DNA from 3 places in the Saccharothrix isguenensis genome. Region 1 is predicted to be linked to each of the others. Evidence: riboswitches for the same ligand, from Rfam matches in the RefSeq annotation. Region 1 holds a riboswitch; each other region holds the start of a gene.
The links. Region 1 has a riboswitch for cobalamin ahead of cobN (cobaltochelatase subunit CobN). Riboswitches for the same ligand answer to the same signal wherever they lie in the genome.
Positions count from the first base shown of each region.

Region 2: linked by a shared signal. The riboswitch ahead of ACRAKI_RS17890 (prenyltransferase/squalene oxidase repeat-containing protein) and the one ahead of cobN (cobaltochelatase subunit CobN) in region 1 are both predicted to bind cobalamin.
Region 3: linked by a shared signal. The riboswitch ahead of ACRAKI_RS24490 (CbtB domain-containing protein) and the one ahead of cobN (cobaltochelatase subunit CobN) in region 1 are both predicted to bind cobalamin.

Region 1 is NZ_CP193626.1:2,313,883-2,320,999, forward strand. Features, by position in the region: gene cobJ (precorrin-3B C(17)-methyltransferase) at 1-91, opposite strand, end outside; gene ACRAKI_RS11165 (precorrin-8X methylmutase) at 88-714, opposite strand; gene ACRAKI_RS11170 (hypothetical protein) at 711-1,760, opposite strand; cobalamin riboswitch at 1,768-1,903, shown strand; gene cobN (cobaltochelatase subunit CobN) at 1,938-5,516, shown strand; gene ACRAKI_RS11180 (ABC transporter substrate-binding protein) at 6,084-7,117, shown strand, end outside.
Region 2 is NZ_CP193626.1:3,933,108-3,940,224, reverse strand. Features, by position in the region: gene ACRAKI_RS17915 (EamA family transporter) at 1-402, shown strand, start outside; gene ACRAKI_RS17910 (PadR family transcriptional regulator) at 847-1,371, shown strand; gene ACRAKI_RS17905 (hypothetical protein) at 1,368-1,787, shown strand; gene ACRAKI_RS17900 (DMT family transporter) at 1,982-2,905, opposite strand; gene ACRAKI_RS17895 (cytochrome P450) at 3,133-4,389, opposite strand; cobalamin riboswitch at 4,480-4,604, shown strand; gene ACRAKI_RS17890 (prenyltransferase/squalene oxidase repeat-containing protein) at 4,695-6,023, shown strand; gene ACRAKI_RS17885 (hypothetical protein) at 6,109-7,011, shown strand; gene ACRAKI_RS17880 (CbiQ family ECF transporter T component) at 7,008-7,117, shown strand, end outside.
Region 3 is NZ_CP193626.1:5,558,284-5,565,400, reverse strand. Features, by position in the region: gene ACRAKI_RS24505 (PAC2 family protein) at 1-520, opposite strand, end outside; gene ACRAKI_RS24500 (HAD family hydrolase) at 758-1,420, shown strand; gene ACRAKI_RS24495 (CbtA family protein) at 1,585-2,352, opposite strand; gene ACRAKI_RS24490 (CbtB domain-containing protein) at 2,343-2,546, opposite strand; cobalamin riboswitch at 2,578-2,753, opposite strand; gene ACRAKI_RS24485 ((2Fe-2S)-binding protein) at 2,815-3,474, opposite strand; gene ACRAKI_RS24480 (LysE family transporter) at 3,493-4,272, shown strand; gene ACRAKI_RS24475 (hypothetical protein) at 4,289-4,795, shown strand; gene ACRAKI_RS24470 (hypothetical protein) at 5,384-5,575, shown strand; gene ACRAKI_RS24465 (GNAT family N-acetyltransferase) at 5,586-6,761, opposite strand; gene ACRAKI_RS24460 (N-acetyltransferase) at 6,844-7,117, shown strand, end outside.

The sequences.
Region 1 (7,117 bases):
CGTCCGCTTCGCCGATCAGCCGCGCCGCCTTGACGGTCACCAGCTCCGGGTCACCCGGACCCACCCCGACCCCGTACAGCTTGCCCGTCATTCGTCCTCACTCGCGATCGCGTTGACCGCCGCCGCGGTGATGGCGCTGCCGCCACGACGCCCGCGCACGACCAGGTACTCCAACCCGAGACCGTTGTCCGCCAGTGCGTCCTTCGACTCGGCCGCGCCGATGAACCCCACCGGAACGCCGAGCACGGCGGCCGGCCGGGGCGCGCCCGCCGCGATCATGTCCAGCAGGTGGAACAACGCGGTCGGCGCGTTGCCGATGGCGACCACCGCGCCCTCCAGCCGGTCCCGCCACAGCTCCAAGGCGGCGGCACTGCGCGTGTTGCCCATCTCCGCCGCGAGACCCGGCACCCGCGGATCGCTCAACGTGCACACGACCTCGTTGTCGGCGGGCAGCCGCCGTCGCGTCACGCCCGCCGCCACCATCTGCGCGTCGCACAGGACCGGCGCGCCCGCCAGCAACGCCGCCCTCGCGTCGCGCACCACGTTCGGCGAGTGGTCGACATCCGTCACCAGGTCGACCATCCCGCAGGCGTGGATCATGCGCACCACCACCCGGGACACGTCGGCCGGGAACCGGGCCAGGTCGGCCTCGGCGCGGATGGTGGCGAAGGAACGGCGGTAGATCTCCGCGCCGTCCCGGACGTAGTCGGTCAACTGATCTCCTCGTAGCCGTCGCCGGTCGCGACGAACTCCACCACGTCGCCCGCCGGTCGTCCGCACCGCCGTGCGCATCCGGACCAGTGGACGCGACCCGTGTGCGGCGTGCCCACCCAGCGGGCGGCGTCGGCCCGGACGTCGGCCAGCGACTTGGCGCACCCCGGCCGTCCGGTGCACGCGCTGACGCCGTGCCACGGCGAGTCCGGCGACGTGAACAGCCCGTCGGTGTCGCTCCCGGCGGGCACCACCAGGCTCCGCCACGGCGTCAGCCGCACCGGCACACCGCCCAGCAGCCGCGCGTCCAACCGCCCCAACGGCACGCCCGCCACGACGACGGCACCGTGCGCGCCCGGTGCGACCGGCGTCACAACCGGATCGATCAGGAACGGGCTCGGCGTGCCGCCCAGCGCCGCCGTGATCTTTCGCACACCGCCGTCCACTTCGGACAGCCGCCACGCGTCGCCGCGGATCTCGTGGAACACCCGCGCGGCGGTCACCACGGCGTCGACCGGATCGGTCACCCGGAGTCCGGAATCCCGGCCTGCCAGGAACAACGCGTCACCGACCAGTCCGACATCACCCGCGAGGCCGCTCACCGCGCCACCCACCGTGACCAGGAACCGGCCGGGCAGCGACGCCAGCTCCGACACCGCGCGCAGCGCCGCGTCGATCGCGTCGACCAGCCCCTGGTTGTCCTCCAGCGGGGCCGCGACGACGTTCCGCATCCGCTCGTGCGTCACCGAGGGCAGCAGGCCGACCTCCCGCAGCCGGGCGCCCAACTCCAGCTCGGCCCCCGGCGCCAAGGCCCTGATCTGCAGGTTCGCCCGCGAGGTCAGCTCCAGCGAGCCGTCACCGAGCTCCAGCGCGGCGGTCCGGAGCGCGTCGAACTGCGTCACGCTCAACGTCCCGCCGGGCACCCGCACGCGCGCCAGCCCGCCGTCGGCGGCCTGGTGCACGTCGACAGCTCCCGGACAAGCGTCCGGGCGAACCCGGCCGGCCGACGTGTGCGGCTCGGCGGAGGGCGCGTTGGAGGCGGTGGACATGGGCTGGATGCTAACCGCCGTCTAGGGTGTGGTCCGAACGGCGAAGCAACAGGAGGAAGCCGGTGTGAATCCGGCGCGGTCCCGCCACTGTGACCGGGGGAAGCCCCGGGAGTCAGGAACTCCGCCCGCCGTCCCCTACGACCTGGGGCGAGGACCCCCGAGGGATGGAGCCCGCACGTGATCCTTCTGCTGTCGACCTCAGACACGGACCTGCTGTCCGCCCGCGCCAGCGGCGCCGACTACCGCCTGGCCAACCCCGCCCGCACCGCCGTGGACGACCTCCCGGCGCTGGTGGAGGGCGTCGACCTGGTGGTCGTGCGCATCCTCGGCGGTCGCCGGATGTGGGAGGAGGGGCTGGACTGGCTCCTCGCCCGGCCGCTCCCGGTCGTCGTGCTCGGCGGTGAGCAGCACCCGGACGCCCCGCTGATGGAGCTGTCCTCCGTCCCCGGCGGCGTGTGCGCCGAGGCCCACGCGTACCTGGCCCACGGCGGCGCGGTGAACCTCGCGCAACTGCACCACTTCCTCTCCGACACGGTGCTGCTCACCGGTCACGGCTTCGCCCCGCCCGAGCCGACCCCGACCTGGGGCGTCCTGGAGCGGGCCACCACCGGCGACGGACCGGTGGTCGCCGTCCTGTACTACCGCGCCCACCACGTCGCCGGGAACACCGCGTTCGTGCACGCCCTCTGCGACGCGATCGAGGCCAAGGGAGGTCGGCCGCTGCCGATCTTCTGCGCCTCCCTGCGCGCGGCGGACGCCGACCTCCTGGTCGAGCTGGGCAAGGCGGACGCCCTCGTGGTCACCGTCCTCGCCGCCGGCGGCACCAAGCCCGCCACCGCGTCCGCCGGTGGGGACGACGACGCGTGGGACGTGGGCGCGCTGGCGGCCCTCGACGTGCCGATCCTCCAAGCCCTCTGCCTCACCGGCAGCCGTGCCGCCTGGGACGGGAACGACGACGGACTGTCCCCTTTGGACACCGCGACGCAGGTGGCGATCCCCGAGTTCGACGGCCGGATCATCACCGTGCCGTTCTCGTTCAAGGAGGTCGACGAGGACGGCCTCACCGTCTACGTCGCCGACGAGGAGCGCGCGTCGCGGGTCGCGGGCATCGCCGTCCGCCACGGCAGGCTGCGCCACATCCCGCCCGCCGAACGCCGCATCGCGGTGATGCTCTCGGCGTACCCGACCAAGCACTCCCGGATCGGCAACGCGGTCGGCCTGGACACCCCGGCCAGCGTCGTGCGGCTGCTCACCGCGATGAAGGAGCACGGCTACGACATCGGTGACGAGCTGCCCGGCGTGGCGGAGCTGGACGGCGACGCGTTGATCCACGCCCTCATCGCCGCCGGCGGGCAGGACGCCGACTGGCTCACCGAGGAGCAGATCCGGGGCAACCCGGTCCGGCTGCCGGCCGCCCGCTACCGGCAGTGGTACGCGACCCTGCCGGAGGACACCCGGCGGGACATGGAGCAGCACTGGGGCGCCGCGCCCGGCGAGCTGTTCGTGGACCGGTCCCGGGACGAGGACGGCGAGATCGTGCTCGCCGCCCTGCGCTCCGGCAACGTCGTGGTGATGGTCCAGCCGCCGCGCGGCTTCGGCGAGAACCCGATCGCGATCTACCACGACCCGGACCTGCCGCCGAGCCACCACTACCTCGCCGCGTACCGCTGGCTGGAGGACGAGTTCGGCGCCGACGCCGTCGTGCACGTCGGCAAGCACGGCAACCTCGAGTGGCTGCCCGGCAAGACGGTCGGCATGTCGGCGGGCTGCGGCCCGGACGCCGCCCTGGGCGACCTGCCGCTGATCTACCCGTTCCTGGTCAACGACCCGGGCGAGGGCACCCAGGCCAAGCGGCGGGCGCACGCCACCCTCGTGGACCACCTCGTGCCGCCGATGGCCCGCGCCGACAGCTACGGCGACATCGCCAGGCTCGAACAGCTCCTGGACGAGCACGGCAACATCGCCGCGATGGACCCGGCGAAGCTGCCCGCCATCCGGGCCCAGATCTGGACCCTCATCCAGGCCGCCAAGCTCGACCACGACCTGGGGCTGGACGACCGGCCGCACGACGCCGAGTTCGACGAGCTGATCCTGCACGTCGACGGCTGGCTGTGCGAGGTGAAGGACGTCCAGATCCGCGACGGCCTGCACATCCTCGGCGAAGCACCCACCGGCGCGACGCGGGTCAACCTCGTGCTGTCCATCCTCCAGGCGAAGCAGATGTGGGCGGGCCAGGTCGCCGCCCTGCCCGGCCTGCGCGAGGCCCTGGGCCTGGCCGAGTCCGTGACCGCGGCCGACCACACCCGCACGAACACCGACCGGGTCGAAGCGGAGGCCCGCGCGCTCGTCCAGGCGATGGAGGACGCCAATTGGGATGTCAACGCGGCCCGCGCCCTGACTGGCGACGACGACGTGGCCCGGATCCTGGAGTTCGCCGCGCTGGAGGTCGTGCCCCGGCTGGCCCGCACCACGGACGAGCTGACCAACGTGCTGCACGCGCTCGACGGCGGTTACGTCCCGGCCGGTCCCAGCGGCTCGCCGCTGCGCGGGCTGGTGAACGTGCTGCCCACGGGCCGCAACTTCTACTCCGTCGACCCCAAGGCGGTGCCGTCCCGGCTGGCCTGGGAGACCGGCCAGGCCATGGCGGACTCGCTGCTCGACCGCTACCGCGCGGAAACGGGGGAGTGGCCGCCGTCCGTGGGCCTGTCCGTCTGGGGCACCAGCGCCATGCGCACGGCCGGTGACGACATCGCCGAGGTGCTGGCGCTGATGGGCGTCCGGCCGACGTGGGACGACCAGTCCCGCCGGGTCACCGGTCTGGAAGCGATCCCGCTCGCCGAGCTGAACCGGCCGCGAATCGACGTCACGGTCCGCATCAGCGGCTTCTTCCGCGACGCATTCCCGCACGTAGTGGCACTGATCGATGACGCCGTGCAACTGGTGGCGAACCTGGACGAGTCCGCCGCCGACAACTACGTCCGGGCGCACGCCCAAGCCGACCTGGCCGAGCACCGCGATCCGCGTCGGTCGACAATGCGCATCTTCGGCAGCAAACCGGGCGCATACGGCGCCGGGTTGCTCCCGCTCATCGACAGCCGGAACTGGCGGGACGACGCCGACCTGGCCGAGGTGTACGCGGTGTGGGGCGGCTACGCCTACGGCCGTGAACTCGACGGAGTGGAAGCCCGCCCGGCGATGGAGAGCGCCTACAAGCGCATCGCCGTCGCGGCGAAGAACATCGACACCCGCGAACACGACATCGCCGATTCGGACGATTACTTCCAGTACCACGGCGGAATGATCGCGACGGTCCGCGCGCTGACCGGTAAAGCGCCCGCCGCTTATGTCGGCGACAGCACGCGTCCCGATGCCGTTCGCACCAGAACGCTCCACGAAGAGACGAACCGGATCTTCCGGGCCCGCGTCGTCAACCCGCGGTGGTTGGCCGCGATGCGCAAGCACGGGTACAAGGGCGCATTCGAACTCGCCGCCACGGTCGATTACCTGTTCGGCTACGACGCCACCACCGGCGTGGTCGCCGACTGGATGTACGAGCAGCTCGCCGCGAGCTACGTGCTGGACCCGGTGAACCGCGAGTTCCTGGCCGAGTCCAACCCCTGGGCGTTGCACGGCATCTCGGAACGGTTGCTGGAGGCCGCCGAGCGGGGCATGTGGGAGCACCCGGAAGCGGAGACGCTGGAAGCGCTGCGAAACGCGTACCTCGAAACCGAGGGCGATCTGGAGGACGGCCGCTGACCCCGGCCGCTTTCCCCGCGTTATTGGACCGCGACGCTAAACAGGGGTACCCCTAGATTCGGGTTCCCCGCACACGGGGAATCGCGGACCGCCGGCAATGGCGGTCCGCTCGCCGTCCCGAATGGACGTCGCACGACGCCGGTGCGCATCCACCCCGACGACTCGGCCGGCCGGTGTCCGCTACCCGGCCGGCCGATCCGCGCCACCCGACCGGACGACTCGGGGTGCCGCACCGGACGACTCGCGGTGCGCGAGCGGACGACTCGCGGAGGTACCCCGGCGACGCGCCCGACGCGAGTTGGTGGACACTGACGGCGCGGGTGTGGTGCACGACTCGTGAATGTTTTCCACCGGAGATGAGCCGAGCGTGTCCGACCGGTCTACGAGCAGTGCCTGAACGGACCATCGGTCGCACGGCTAGCAGAATCGGTCCAGCAGGGCAAATGTCGCAAGGTCGGTAACAGCGCGGACACGGGCGCTTGACACAACTCCGTGGCGCGAACCACACTCCCCCAAAACCTGGGAGCGCTCCCAGAACGTTCACCGCCGATCAACCGAGGAGTTCTCGTGCGCTACCGTCGAGCAGGCTTGGTCAAAGTCTTGGCCTGCACCGCAGTGCTTGCCGCAGCCGCCACGGCCTGTGGCTCGGGAGAGTCAGGAACCTCGCCGGACGGCAAGGTCGAGCTGACCATCGCGACGTTCAACGAGTTCGGCTACGAGGAACTCCTCAAGGAGTACGAGGCGGCCAACCCGAACGTCAAGGTCACCCAGCGCAAGACCGGACAGGGTGCGCCGCACCACCAGAACCTGTTCACCAAGCTGGGCGCGGGCTCCGGCCTGGCCGACGTCGAGGCCATCGAAGAGGGCTACCTGAGCCAGGTCATGGCCAAGTCCGGCCAGTTCGAGGACCTGAAGGAGATCGGCCCGAAGGACGTCCGCGACGACCGCTGGCTGCAGTGGAAGGTCGACGCCGTCACCACCAAGGACGGCAAGCTCATCGGCTACGGCACCGACATCGGCCCGCTGGCCATGTGCTACCGCAAGGACCTCTTCGAGGCCGCCGGTCTGCCGTCCGACCCCGAGGGCGTGAAGCCCCTGTTCGCCACGTGGGACTCGTACTTCGAGACCGGTGACAGGTACGTCGCCGGCAGTGGCGGCAAGGCGTGGTTCGACTCCGCCGCGCAGATCTTCAACCCGATGCACAACCAGGCGAAGGTCGGCTACTTCGACCGCGACGACAAGCTCGTCATCGAGACCAACGACGACAAGAAGATCTTCGAGCAGGTCGCCGGCGCGGTCGCGCGCAACCAGTCGGCCAAGCTCGCCGCCTGGAGCCCGGAGTGGGAGACCGGCTTCAAGCAGTCGGCGTTCGCCACCAAGACCTGCCCGTCGTGGATGCTGGGTGTCATCGAGGGCAACGCCGGCCCCGAGCACAAGGGCAAGTGGGCCGTCACGGCCGCGTTCCCCGGTGGCGGCGGCAACTGGGGCGGCTCGTACCTGACCGTCCCGAAGCAGGGCAAGAACAAGGCTGAGGCCGCCAAGCTCGCCGCGTGGCTGACCGCGCCGGAGCAGCAGATCAAGGCGTTCACCGCCAAGGGCAC
Region 2 (7,117 bases), 1.6 Mb from region 1:
GTCGGCGACCGGTTCAGCGGCATGGACGGCCTCGCCTTCGCGGTGACCGCGGCGGCGGTGTGCTCCGGATTCGCCGGCGCCCCTCAGGCGCTGCCCGCGCTCACCCCCGGCGTCATCGCGGGTGCCGCGCTGGTTGCCCTGCTGCTGCCGGTCATACCGTACGCCCTGGAGATGGTGGCGCTGCGCCGGCTGACCGCATCCTCTTTCGCCACGCTGATGAGCATCGAACCGGCCATCGCCACGGTCATCGGATTCGTGCTGCTGTCGCAGGCCCCGCAGTTCACCCAGCTGCTCGGCATCGCCCTGGTGATCACCGCGGGCATCGCCGCCACCCGCCGCGGCAGCCGCTCCGAGGCCCTCGCCCCGGAGTCCGAACTGCTCGAACCCAACGCCAAGACCTGACCCGAGGGGTGCCGGAATCCCGGCCGGGCACGATCGGTCCCGGGCAGGAGGAGCGGCGAGCCTGCGGGTCATGGTGATACCGGCAGCGATGACGCCCGGGGTGAGCGCCTGGGGGCCTATGACCCCTCAGCCACCTTCAGAAGCGCCTCGAACGGCACCAAGCACAGCGATAGCGTCGAACAGCACACCACAAGTCGCATTCAGCCCAGCCTGAAGAGACGGCCAAGGCGGCTTGGACCATGACCTGGCCTGCGAGAACGTGGAACCCTCCGGCTCTCGGAGACCTCGCGGCCGGGGCTGGGCGTCACGTCGATCACCTGGAGCGGTGGGTTGCCCATCGAAGCGAGCATCTTGCCGATCAAGTCATGTATCTGATAGATATATCTGACAGAGAGGAGTGCGATGGCGAGAGCAAGTCAGACCGAGATCGCCGTGTTGGGCGGGTTGAGCATCCAGCCGATGACGGGATACGCGCTGAGGGAAGCGATCCGGGACGTGTTGGGACATTTCTGGAGCGAGAGCTACGGCCAGATCTATCCCACCTTGGCCAACCTCGAACAACAGGGGTTCGTGCGCCGACAGGACGCGGCCCGGGCCCGTGCGTCGACGTTCGCGACCACACCGGCGGGAATCCGCCACCTGGAGGAGTTGCTGGCGCAGCCGGTGCAGGCCACACCGCCACGCAACGGACTGTTGCTACGACTGTACTTCGGCCGTCATCTCGGCCCTGCCGCTTGCCGAACGCTGGTCCAGTCGACGTTGACCGAAGCACAGGACGCGCTGGAGCGGTACGCGCGGATCCGCGCGGAGATCGAGGGCCAGGACAGCGAGGACCGCGACTACTGGTTGCTCACCGTCTCCGCAGGAGAACACTCCGCCCGTGCCGCGCAGGCATGGGCCGACGAAGCACTGTCCACCCTCGCCGAACTCGACGACACCGCCGGAACACGACCAGGGAGAACCTCATGACGACAACTTCCACTCACCGGCTGAGACATGCCGCCGCCGTTGCCGGAACAGGGTTCGTGCTGGTGTCGGCGTTCCAGGCGCTGTTGGCTGCCGGAGTCCCGTTGGGCCGGGCAGCGTTCGGTGGCGCGTCGGCCGAACTGCCCGACACCCTGCGGATCGCCAGCGGGGTCGCCACCGCGTTCTGGCTGGTGGCCGCAGCGGTGGTGCTGCGTCGAGGTGGCTACCGCGTGCGGTGGATCCCGGAGCGAATCGCCAAGGTGGGCACGTGGGCATTGGTCGGGCTGCTCACCGCGGGAATGCTGATGAACCTGGCCTCGTCGAGCCCGTGGGAACGTTTCGGCTGGGCGCCGATCATCGCGGTACTGGGCGCACTGTGCCTGACCGTCGCACGTGGGCAACGCCGAGCCGCCCACTGACGGTCAGCGCGCTTTCCAGCACCGAGTGGGCATCGGACACGGCTGCCTCGCTGTCCGCCAGCCGGTTCCGGACGATGCGATCGACCACTGTCGACGCCGACACGGTCGCGGAGGTGGTGACCTGCGAACCGGTGCGCCGCGCGTCGTCGAGCCGGATCCACTCGCGCAGCTCTCGTGGTTGCTTTGTGCCAAGGTCAACGGAGGTCGGTCGAACGGTCGCGACCGGCGTCACGCTCGGTGGGCACAACGGACGGCCGGGAACGCTCGGTGGGCTCGGGCAGGCGCTTGGGCAGGACCGACCGTGCCAGCGCCACCCCTGCCAGCACCACGGCCATCCCCACCACGATCCGCACGGTCAGCGGCTCGTCGAGCACGATCGCGCCCAGTGCGACGGAGACGACGGGCAGCAGGAAGCCGACGGTGGCGGCGCTGGTCGCGCCTTCGTCCTCGATGATCCGGTAGTTGAGGTAGAAGGTGACGCCGGTGCCGAAGATGCCGAGCACGACCACGGCGGCGATCGCGGTGGCGTTGGGGGTGGTCGGGGCACCGTCGAACGGGACCATGACGGCGCTGAGGCCCGTGGCGGCGGTCAACTGGGCGGCGGACACCGCGATCGGGCCGCCCTTGCCGGCGAGGTTGCGTCCCATGTAGGCGAACGCGACCGCGTAACTCGCCGCCGCGCCTAGGAGCGCCAGCGCGCCGACGCCGGCCGGCCCTTCCTGCTGCCACGGGGCGAAGATCAGCACGACGCCGGCGAAGCCGAGGACCAGCCCGGCCACGCGGACCGGCGTCAGGCCGCGTTCGCTGCCGATCATGAGCCCGATGAGCACGGCGAACAGCGGGGTGGTCGCGTTGAGGACGCCCGCGACGCCGGAGTCGACGGTCTGCTCGCCGATGCCGAACAGGAGGAACGGCAGGGCGTTGCAGAAGAACGCGGCGATCGCCAGGTGCCCCCACAGCTCGCGCGGCAGCCGCTGACCGCCGGCACGGGCCAGCACCAGCAGCACGCCCGCACCGAGCGCACACCGGATCACCGTGATCTGCACCGGCGACAGCCCGGTCAGGGCCAGTTTGATCCACAGGAAGCCCGACCCCCACAGCAGGGCCAGCACTCCCATCCGCAACATGCCTCGTCCGGTCACGGGACCACCGTCCCCCACGACCGGCTTCAATAAAAGTGAAACCTACTCACCTAGCGTTAAGCCGTGCTTAAACGTCCACCGCGTACTTCCCGGTGCCCGACCGCGCGACTCGCGGTGCCGGAGTGGAGGACTCGCGAGGTGGGAGCGCTCTCACCTCACCCCCGCGAGTCGCGCGGTCGGGCACCGCGAGCTGTCCGGTCGGGTCAGCGCGTGTGGACCATCAGGGTGTCGACGCCGTGGACGATCGACGCGGTGCGGAACCCCGGGCTGTCCGTGGCCATCCGCAGGTTCGGGAAGCGGCGGAGCAGTGCCGGGTAGGCGGCGCGCAGCTCCATCCGGGCCAGCTCCGCGCCGACGCACCGGTGCGCGCCGTGGCCGAACGCCAGGTGCGCGGACGCCGGTCGACCGGCGTCGAAGTCGGACGCCTCCTCGCGGTTGGCCGCCGTCAGCGACACCACGACCACGTCGCCTTCCTCGATCTGCTGCTCGCCGACCCGCAGGGTGTGCCGGGCGAACCGAGGGAACGCCACCTGCACCACGCTCAGGTGCCGCAGCAGCTCCTCGACCAGCGGCCCGGTGGCCGCGTCGTCGTCACGCATCGCCTTCCGCGCGTCGTCGTCGGTCATCAGCACGATGGCGCCCAACGCGAGCATCGACGCCGTCGTGTCGAAGCCGCCCGTCAGCACGCCGTCCGCCAGACCGGCCAACTCGACGTCGCTCACGTCGTCACCGTGCTGCCGGATGATCGCCCCGATCAGGCCGTCCCCCGGCGACCGGCGCTCACGGCGGACGATCTCCTCCATGTACGACAGCGACTCCGAGATGGCGCCCAACGCCTGCCCCGCGCCGCCGAACAGGTCGAACCTGGCCGCCGCCAGCTCCTGGAACCGGTCACGGTCCTCGTAGGGCACACCCAGCAGCTCGCAGATCGTCAGCGACGGGATCGGCAGCGCGAACTCCTGCACGAGGTCCACCGGCCCGTCGGCGGCCTCCATCGCGTCCAGCCGCTCGGTGACGATCGCGTCGATCCGCGGCACGAGCCGGGACAGCCGACGCATGGTGAACTCCGGCGTGAGCAGCTTGCGCAGCCGGGTGTGGTCGGGTGGGTCGGCGAACCCGAGGCCTCCGGGCGACTGCTCGATGCGGACCGCCGCACCCAGCCGGGCGTAGTCGTTACTGAACGCCCCTGTGTCGGAAAGCACCTTCTTGGCTTCTTCCTGACCAGTGACCAACCACACCCGCAAGCCGAACGGCACCGGGATCCGGTGCACCGCGCCGGCCTCCCGCATCCGCTCCAACTCGGCGACCGGAACCACGCCGTCCCGCTTCAACGGGACGAGCGCACGGTCCGGGAGCAGCGACAACGCCCTCGAACCGATCTTGCCCACTACCCACCGCGTCGCCGAACGCCGTGCGACCCACGCCACCAATCCGTCGCGCACGGACGCCAGAGTCGTCATCCCACACCCCTCTTCCCCAGGTTGACCTGAGCGACGGTAACCGTACGTAGGGGTGAGCAGCATCGCGCCACAGGCCGATTGACAGGAGATTGTAGGTGTCGGACGATCGGCAATCGCGCGCGAACGGGGGAAGCCGGTCGAAATCCGGCGCTGACCCGCAACGGTAGGTCCCAACCGGGACGAGCCCGAACACCCGCCGCGCGTGCACGCTCCTGACACCGTCGAGGTCAACGGGTCGGAGCCCGGGGGAAGTCGATCACGTCCGGCCGGGGTCCGCTCACGCCTTGCGCCCGGAAAGGCCGAACATGTCGTTGAGACGGACCTCCGCCGTCATCGCCACCGCCGCTGTCGCCGCTCTCGCCCTGGTGCCACCCGCCCAAGGTCTGCCCGACACCCCGGTGACGACGGACGCGAGCGAGGCCGCCGCCGGGTGGCTCGCCCGGCAGCTGATCGACGGCGACCACTTCGCGTTCCCCGGCACCACCATCGGCGACCAGGGCGCGACGTTGGACGGCGTGTTCGCGCTCGCGGCGGCCGGTGTGGCGTCGGACAGCGCGGACAAGGCGATGGCGTGGCTCGCCAAGCCCGAGGTCGTCCTGGACTACCTGCACCTGGGCGACCCCGCCGAGTCGATCGCCGGCTCGCACGCCAAGCTGGCGCTGGCCGTCCAGGTGCGCGGCGAAGACCCGACGAAGTTCGCCGGCGTCGACCTGATCGCGGGCCTCACCGCGTTGCAGGCCCCGTCCGGCCGGTTCGTCAACAAGTCGAAGTACCCGGACTTCTCCAACGGGTTCAGCCAGGCGTTCGCGGTGCTGGCGCTGGAGCGGTGGGAGGGTGCGCCGGAGGCAGCGGTCGGCTACCTCGTCGGCCAGCAGTGCGAGGAAGGAGGCTTCCCGCTGCTCCTGGAGGAGGCGCGGTGCGCGCCGCACGCGGACGCCACCGCGATGGCCGTGCAGGCGTTGCTCGCGCTCGACCGGACCGACGTGGCGGAAGGCCGGGTCGACGTGGCGGGTTCGGTCGCCGAGGCGCTCCAGTGGCTCACCGCCAACCAGCAGCCCGGGGGCGGTTTCCTCGACGACAAGGCGACCGGCGAGGGGAACGCGAACAGCACCGGTCTGGCGGCGCAGGCCCTGCGCGCGGCGGGCCGGACGGCCGAAGCGGACAAGGCGACGGCGTTCCTGACGTCGTTGCAGGTGGGCTGCACGGCCGCCGACGCGGAACGGGGCGCGATCGCGCTCGACAAGTCCGGTTTCGCTCGGGACACGGCGCAGCGCGCGAGCGCCCAGGGCATCCTCGGGCTGGTCGGTGTGAGCTTCGCGGACCTGACGGCGGAGGGCGGCACGGCCGGTGCGCCAGTGCTCGACTGCCCTGCCACCACTACGACGCCCACGTCGTCCACCACGGACACGACGACGACCACGACGAGCGCCACCGCTGTGGAGCCTACGACGACCGCTACGGAGGTCACGGCCACCAGTACGACGACTGTGGCGGCTGTGGCGGACCGCCCGGGCGACCTGGCCCGGACCGGCGCGGTGGTCGGGCCGATGCTGTGGATCGGCGTGTTGATGCTGGTCGGCGGTGTGCTGGCGGTCGTGCTGGCGCGCAAGCGGTATGCGGGCGAACGGCAGTGACGGCAAGGACCGCAGGAACCGCGGTGACGGCGCGCGACGGCGAGGGCTGGGCGTGCGGTCCCGGTCAGGCCCCCGCCACCGCGCCGTGACGGGCTGGTGGCGGCGCGTCCTCGCGGCGTCGGCCGTCGTCGGGTTCACCATCACCGGTGCGCCGCCCACCGCTCAGGCGGCGGACTGCGCGGGGGTGACGGTGGTCGTGGACTTCCGGTCGCTGGGCGGTGGTGTGCGGACGGGCTGCGCCGCCGGCGATCCGTCGTCGGGGACGGCCGCGCTCACCGCCGCCGGTTTCGGCTACACGTTCGCGGCCCGGCATCCGGGGTTCGTGTGCCGGATCAACGACCAGCCGGGCAGCGACCCGTGCATGTACACGTCACCACCGGACGCGCACTGGTCGTACTGGCACGGGCAGCCCGGCGGGTCGTGGGTCTACAGCAGCACCAGCGCGAGCGCGTACGACCCGGCGCCGGGGAGCGTGGAGGGCTGGTCGTTCGGTGCGGGCCAGCAGCCCGGCATCGCACCCCCGGCACCCGCGCCGAAACCCGCGCCGAAGCCGCCCCAGCCCGCACCGCAACCTCCCCCCGCTCAGCCGGGCCAGCCCCCGCAGCCGGGACAGCCCGGACAGCCCGCACCGCAACCGGATCAGCCGGCCGAGCCGACGCAACCCGGGCAGTCCGGGCAGCCTGGCCAGTCCGGGCAGCCTGGCCAGTCCGGGCAGCCTGGCCAGTCCGGGCAGCCTGGCCAGTCCGAGCCGCAGCAGTCGGGGACGAGCACGACGGCGCAGCCGACGACGTCTTCGGGGACGACGGCCGGCAGCGGTTCGGCGACGGGTTCGACCACGCCCGCCGGTGACACGGCGGTCGCGGTGCAGCCGACGGCGGGGACGTCGTCCGGTGGCACGGTCGGCCTGGTCGTCGGGCTCGTGGTCATCGCCGCACTGGGTGGGATGGGCGTGTGGACGGCGCGGCGGCGGGCCAAGGCGGCCGAGTGAGCCTGCACCCGGGCGCGTGGTGGTTCTGGGCGCTGTGCCTCGCCGCCGTGGCCAGCCGCACGACCAACCCGGTGCTCCTCGCGCTGGTGATCGCGGTCGCCGGGTA
Region 3 (7,117 bases), 3.2 Mb from region 1:
CGGTCGGCCCCTCGTACCGGGACCGCTCCAGCCCGAACTTCGCCGCCGCCTCCGCGTCGTACGCCGTCCCCGTCACCGGCACCGGCCGGCTGTGCGGGGTGTCCATCAGCAACGCGCCGAGCGTGACAACCGTGGTCACGCCCAGGTCCTCGATGTGGCCCAGCAGCTCGGCGGCGAACTTCCGCCACCGCATGTTCGGCTCTATCCCGTGCACCAGCACCACGTCGGTGGACGAACCGGGCGGCCGGCAAACCGACAGCCTGGTGGTCGGGAATTCAACCCGTCGGGTGATGCCGTCCACCAGTCGGACTGTGGGACGAGTCACCTGGAAGTCGTAGTAGTCGTCCGGATCGATCTCCGCCAGGGGCGTCGCGTCCCACGTGAGTTGCAGGTGCTCGATCGCCGTGCTGGCGGCGTCGCCAGCATCGTTCCACCCCTCGAACGCCGCCACCATGATCGGATTGGTGAGCGGTTTGCTGGGGTCGAAGGGGGTCTGGGCGGCCTCGTCCGGATCGGTCACGGCGTCAGACTACGACCACTGCCGCAGACCTGACGCCGTAGGCTTGGCGCATGTCGGATCGTGTCACGCCACCTTTTCGGGGCGCGCCGGCCGACCCTCAACGTGACCAGGCCCGATGCCGTGCCCCACGTGCGCCCCGCGACCACCCGGCCGTCGTCGCGGACGCCGTGGAGATCACCACGTTCGGGGCCGATTCACCCAATCGTTCACACGCTTGATCACTGGGGGAAGGTGCGCATGACGGTCGAGGCCGTGCTGTGGGACATGGACGGCACGCTGCTGGACTCGGAGAAGCTGTGGGACATCCCGCTCTACGAGTTCGCCGAGAAGCTGGGCGGCACGCTGTCGCTGGAGACGCGGCACGCGATGGTCGGGTCGAACGTGGCCAGGACCATGGCGTTGCTGTTCGCCGAGGTCGGGATCACGCCGCAGGACGGTGACATCGCGGACGGCGCGGCGTGGATCCAGCGGCGCACCGAGGAGCTGTTCCGCGCCGGGCTGCCGTGGCGGCCGGGCGCGCGCGAGGCGTTGCGGGCGGTACGGGATGCCGGGGTGCCGATGGCGCTGGTGACGTCGACCGAACGGCAGTTGACCGAGGTCGCGCTGGACACGCTCGGGCGGGACCTGTTCGACGTCACGGTGTGCGGCGACGAGGTCGACGGCCTGAACAAGCCGCTGCCGGAGCCGTACCTGAAGGCGGCCCGCCTGCTCGGCGTCGATCCGACCCGGTGCGTGGCGGTCGAGGACTCGCCGACCGGCGCCACCGCCGCCGTGGCCGCCGGCTGCACGGTCCTCGTCGTCCCCTGCGACCTCCCGGTCCCCGAAGGCGAGCACCGCATCTTCCGCGACTCCCTGGTAGGCGTCGACCCCGAGTCCCTAGCCGCCCTCCTCCCCAACTGACCGCGAGTCGTCCACTCCGGCACCCCGAGTCGTCCACTCCGACACCCCGAACCTCGCGCTCACATCCGTCAACGCGCCGCGAACGTGAGGTTCGGAGTGCGCGAGCGTGGGGTTCGGAGTGCTGGAGTGGACGACTCGCGGTGTCCGGGTGGACGACTCGCGCGTCAGGGGGTGGTGGGTGACACGGGGACGCGGCGCGCGGCCGGGTCCACGAGGAGGCCGAACACCACGCCGAGGCCGAGCCACAGCGTGGCCGTCTCGGCCAGGGACGCCAACCTGAAGTCCCACAGCACACTGCCCGGCATGTCCGCCGGAACGGCGTCCGGAGTGGCCGGGAACGCCACCAGCAGCACGACCACCGCCGCCACCACGGCCAACGCCACGGCAGTGGCGCGGACCGGCTGACCGAGGTGCCCGAGCCGGGAAGCCAGGTAGCTCGCCCCGAACGCGACCAGCAGCCCGGCCGCGATCAACCCCAGGTAGAGCACCGTCCGGTACTCCACCGTGTTCGGGTCGCCCACCGCCGGCGGGTTGGCCGGGTACTTCACCGCGGGCAGCAACGCCGCCGCGCCGAACGCCGCCGCCGACAACGTCACGGCCCGCACGAACGGCGCCTTGGACGCGAACCAGCGCCGTGACCCCGCGTAGGCGGTGGCGAACAACGCGCCGACGGCGACACCCACCACGATCGCGGCGAGCACACCGCCGACCACCTGCGTGCCACGGCTGAACAGCTCGCCGTGCCCGTGACCACCGGGCTCCGCCGGCCGTGCCTGTTCGACGGCCAGCGCCGCCCGGATCGGCGCCTCGACCACCAGCACGCCGACCAGGCCTGCGAGCAGCCCGGACACCGCGCCCGCACCGACACCGCGGAGCAGCAGACCTTTGTAGGTGGGCACGTTCGCCCGCATCACGGCGAGCCCTAGTGGCACGGGACGCCGAGTGCGTGGCGCCCGTCGTGGAAGAACTCGTGCACGGTCTCGGCGGCGTGGCCGAGGGCGACGCCGTTCTCCTGGAGGACCAGCCACGTCACCGTCAACGCGACCAGTGCGACGGCATAGGCCCATGTGGGGACGGGCGTGACCCGAGGGTCGGAAACAGCGGGGGACTGCGCGGGGCTCGTCATGACGGCCTCCTCCATACCTCGTGGAAGGTCAACAACAACTCGCGCCGCAGCCGGTCTCCTGACTCCCGGATCGACACCGTCCCCGCGTCTTCCCAGCCGCTCCACGCGGCCAGTGACGTTCTCGGCGGGTTGGCTCCCCGGTCACAGTGGCGAGGACCGCGCCGGATTCCCACCGGCTTCCCGTCCACTGCGGCGCCCGAACCGTAAGTGTCGATCGTGGCCGGGCACAACCGGCCAGACGAGTTGTCGTCTTCTTCACGTCTGCCGGTCAGCGGGGCGGCAGCGGGCAGTCGCCGCAGGTCCCGCCGCCGTCGAGGCGGTAGTACAGGCAGCAGCTGCGCCGGCGGAACACGACCTCGCCGGGGAACGGGATGAAGTCGCCCGTGCCCCGCAACGGTGGATCGGCGAACAACTCCTCGCCCAGCGCCACGCAGTCCGTCGCGATGCCGCTTCGGCTGATCGTGCGCAGCGCGCCCGCTACGGAGGACGCCGCGTTGCCCCACAGCAGTCCGCGTGCCACCGGCGTGATCCCGTGCACCGCTTCGACCACCGGTTCCATCGACTCGGCGATGCCCACGCCCGCGACCGGGTCCTTGAGGCGGACTTGGAGGCCGTCCGGCCGGTAGCGCCACCACAGGTTCGCCGGCCGGACGTCCGGCGCGACCCCGTCGACCGCGCGGGCGGCGACCACCGGGCTGAGCAGCCGCGCGGTGTAGCTGAGGAAGAACAGCGACGCGGCGACGCGTCGTTCGGCCGTGCGGTACCGGGTGGCGATCCGGTCGAGCGCGTCGGGCAGGGCGGGGCCGTGCAGCAGTTCCCGGCCGTCGTGCCAGTCCCCGTCGGCGGGACGGCCGACGTCCAGGACGAAGAACGGGCTGAGGCCGCGGATCTGCCGCAGGGTGGTCAGGACTCGGGCGAACTGGGACACGTGTCCTAGTCTGCCGCCGTGGACGCACTGGGGTTGGGACTGACCCTCGGCTTGGCCGCCGGCATCAGCCCCGGCCCGCTGTTGGTGCTGGTCGTGACGGCGGCGTTGCGCTCGGGCCGGAGGGCCGGCGTGCTGACCGCCTGCGCGCCGCTGGTGTCGGACGCCGTGGTCGTCGCGGTGACGCTGCTCCTGCTGGACCGGTTGCCGGGGCGGGCGCTGGGCGTGCTCGGGGTGGTGGGCGCGGTGTTCGTGGTGTGGAGCGGAGTGCAGACGGTTCGGGAGGCGCGGTCGGCCTCGCTGGGATCCGGCGCCGTGCGCCCGACCGGGGGAGAAGCGGCAGGGACAGGCGCAGCAGGGACGGAGACGGCTGGCGAAGACGCGTCGGCGGGAGGTGCGGCAGCGCGTGATGCGGCCGGAGGCCGTGCTGTGCAGGGGTCGCCGCCAAGGGGACCCCTGAAGTCGATTCTACCGACGGGGTCCGACAATTTCGGTGCGCTGAAGCGGGCGGTGGTGGTCAACCTCCTCAGTCCGCACCCGTGGATCGCCTGGGCGACGGCGCTGGGCCCGCTGATCATCACCACGTGGCGCGAGTCGGCCGGCGCGGGTGCGGCGCTGCTGGGCGGGTTCTACCTGACCCTGGTCGGCGGCAAGATCGTGATCGCCCTGCTCGTCGCGCGCGGGCGCGATCGGTTGGACGACAACGGTTATCGGCGCACGCTCACCTGCGCCGGTGTGCTGCTCGTGCTCGTCGGCATCGCGATGGGAGTCGAGTTCGCGGGGCACCTGCGAACGGGCTGAGTGCGAGGGGGAACCCGTGCGGCAACGCATGCTCCGGGAGCTGGAGCTCCTCGGCGAGGCGACGTCGACCGTGCTCGCCGAGCGGCTCGGCGTGACCAGCTACAACCTGCGATCCTCGAAAGACGGGTTGGGGGGAGAGGTGCCCGAACGTGTCCGCGGCGAGCAGGACCCCGAGCGGCGGTCCACGATCGACGACCCCCAGCGGCTCTGGCTCGCCGAGGACCTGGAGATGTTCGCCCGGTTCGACGCGGTGCGCCACCAACTCGACGCCCGGCGAACTGGCCGCGCTCTTCGAGGACTACCTGACGCTGCTGAAGAGGTACCAGCGCCCCGCCGACCGGGTTCCGGACGGCGCGCGGACCGTGCAGACGCGATTCGTGGTCTTCCCCGACCCCGACCCGGCCCCCGACCGGCCCCGACAAGACCCATGACCGGAGTCCCAGGTCCCGACACCGACACCCGGGACGACACCAACCCCGAGGCCGACGCCAAGCCGGAGGACGACACCAGGCACACCGCCTAGGTAGCCCCGGACCGTCGAGTTGCCCCCTCGACGGTCCGGGCATGGAAGCCGTCACACCTCGCCCACCGGGCGAGCACCGAAGTCACCGCACTTCCTCCGACAGGAGAGCATTTCGTGCTGCCCGCACACAAATCGCCGTCCTCGCCCTGGCCGTCGCCTGCGCACCGGCACAGTGCCGGCCACCGCCGCGCCCGACGACCCGACCAGCGCCGATGTCACCGTCACCAGCGGCGATCACACCTGCACGGCACCATCCTCACCCCGGACAGCGCGACCGGGAGCCCAGCCGTGGTGGCTGCGCAGCCGACCGGGGGTGGACGCGGGCGTGAAGGCCGACCTCATCGGCCCACTCGGGCACACGGCGGACTTCGTCCCCGGCTACCTCGACCTCATGACGTCGTGGATCAACGACCTCGGCGACGGTCCGCCGTCGACGTCCGCCGACGCGCCACCTGCCCAACCCCTCCACAGCGGACCTGTCGCACCGCTCGGCCGGCACGAATCCCCGTGGCTGCACGCGATCCCGGTGATCGTGATGCTCCTGGCGTTCCCGGCACACCCGGAAGCCTCAGCCGTGCGGCGACGGGCGTGCGGTCGAGCGCCCTCGGCAGACCGCTCCCATGGCCGGCACTCCAGTTCGCGGCCGTCGGCGTGCTGGTCGCGACGGCATCCACCATCGCCGCCCGGCGCGGGCAACGGCCAAGCCTCGGCCTGGCAGCACTGTCCGCCAGCGTCGTCTTCCTGCCGTGGGCGGCGTACCCGGGTCTGCACCGGATCTGATCACCGCACGTCAAGGGATGTAGAAGGTCATCAGGTCGCCGCGCACCGGCGGGAACAGGGTGTGCATCAGCTCGGCGTTCGGACCGGGGTAGACGTCCGGCTCCCGCGCGGTCAGACCTTTGATGCCGTGCGGACCGAACAGCAGCGACGCCAGCAGGTCCGGCGCCACGCCCGCACCACCCGCCGCGCCCGGCGCCTGCATGGTGCCGCCCGGCACGATCGGCCCCACCTCACCGGCCTTGAACGGCAGCCGCACGTGCGACCGGTAGAACGAGACCACCGCCTCGCCCTCCTGATCGCCGAGACCGCTGTCCGCCAACCGCCGCCCGAACACCGGCCGAAGGTGGTCCAACAACGCGATCGGGTCGCCGATGCGCACGTAGTAGGAGTTCGCCTCTTCGGGCGCGGGCCCCAGGAACGGCTCCAACGCCGCGCCCGCGAGCGTGCCCGGCCGCTCGTTCACCTCGCTGGCCCCTGTCAACGCGAGCAGCGCGTGCGCGCCGGCCTCGTCCACGGCCGCCACCTCGCACAGCAGGACGCCCTCGTCCGGCGGGGTGGTGCGCCCGGTCGCCACCGGCACGCCGTTCCGCTCGACCAGCCACTCGGTGCTGCCGTCCCGCGCCACCAGCCACCGCCACAGACCGGGGGAGTGCGGCATCCGCAGGTCCGCGCGCGCCTGCTCGGCGTCCTGGAGGCGGACCATCGCCGGGATGTCGTCCGCCGTCGCTTCACGCAGGGTGTGGCCGGCGCCGTCCGGTCGGCCCGTCACCGGACGGGTGGCCGAGATCGGGATCGCGTAGGAGTAGCCGAACAGGCGGTAGAAGTACGGGATCCCGAGCATCACGTTCACCAGGTGACCGCGCGCGGCCGACCGCTCGTGCGCCCAGCCCATCAACGCGCGCACCAGCCCACGGCCCTCGTACGCGCGGTCGGTGGCGACCAGCTCGACCTGACCCGCCGGGATCTCCAGACCGTTCAGGACCAGCGTCTCGTCCAGCAGGGTCGCGGTGGACACGACCTTGTCGCCGTCCACGACGACCGCGCACGCCTCCCAGCCCGCGTCCGGGTCCTCGACCACCAGTCGGTGGTCGACCGCGTCGGCCGGTTCGCCGCGGTCGGTCAGCAGGGCGCCGATCTGGTCCAGGTCTCCCGGTCGTGCGGTCCGCAGCACCAGTCCATCGATCATCCGGGCAGTGTCACGGTGTGCCGCACGCCGCGCCATCGGTTTTTCGCTGGCGTTCCGGCCCGCGCCACCGCAGAATCCGCGCATGCCGTGGCTCCCCGCTGACTTCGCCCACCCGACCCGCGTCCCGCTCGACGGGGGACACCACTTGCGGCCCATCCGCGAGTCCGATGTGGACATCGACTACCCGGCCGTGATGGGCTCCCGGGAGCGGCTGTGGTCGCTGTACGGCGAGCAGTGGGGCTGGCCGCCCGCCGACATGACCCACGAGCAGGACCGCGTCGACCTGGCCCGGCACGAGCGTGAGCAGGACGCGCACGAGTCGTTCAACTACGCGCTGTTCAACGCGGACGAGACCG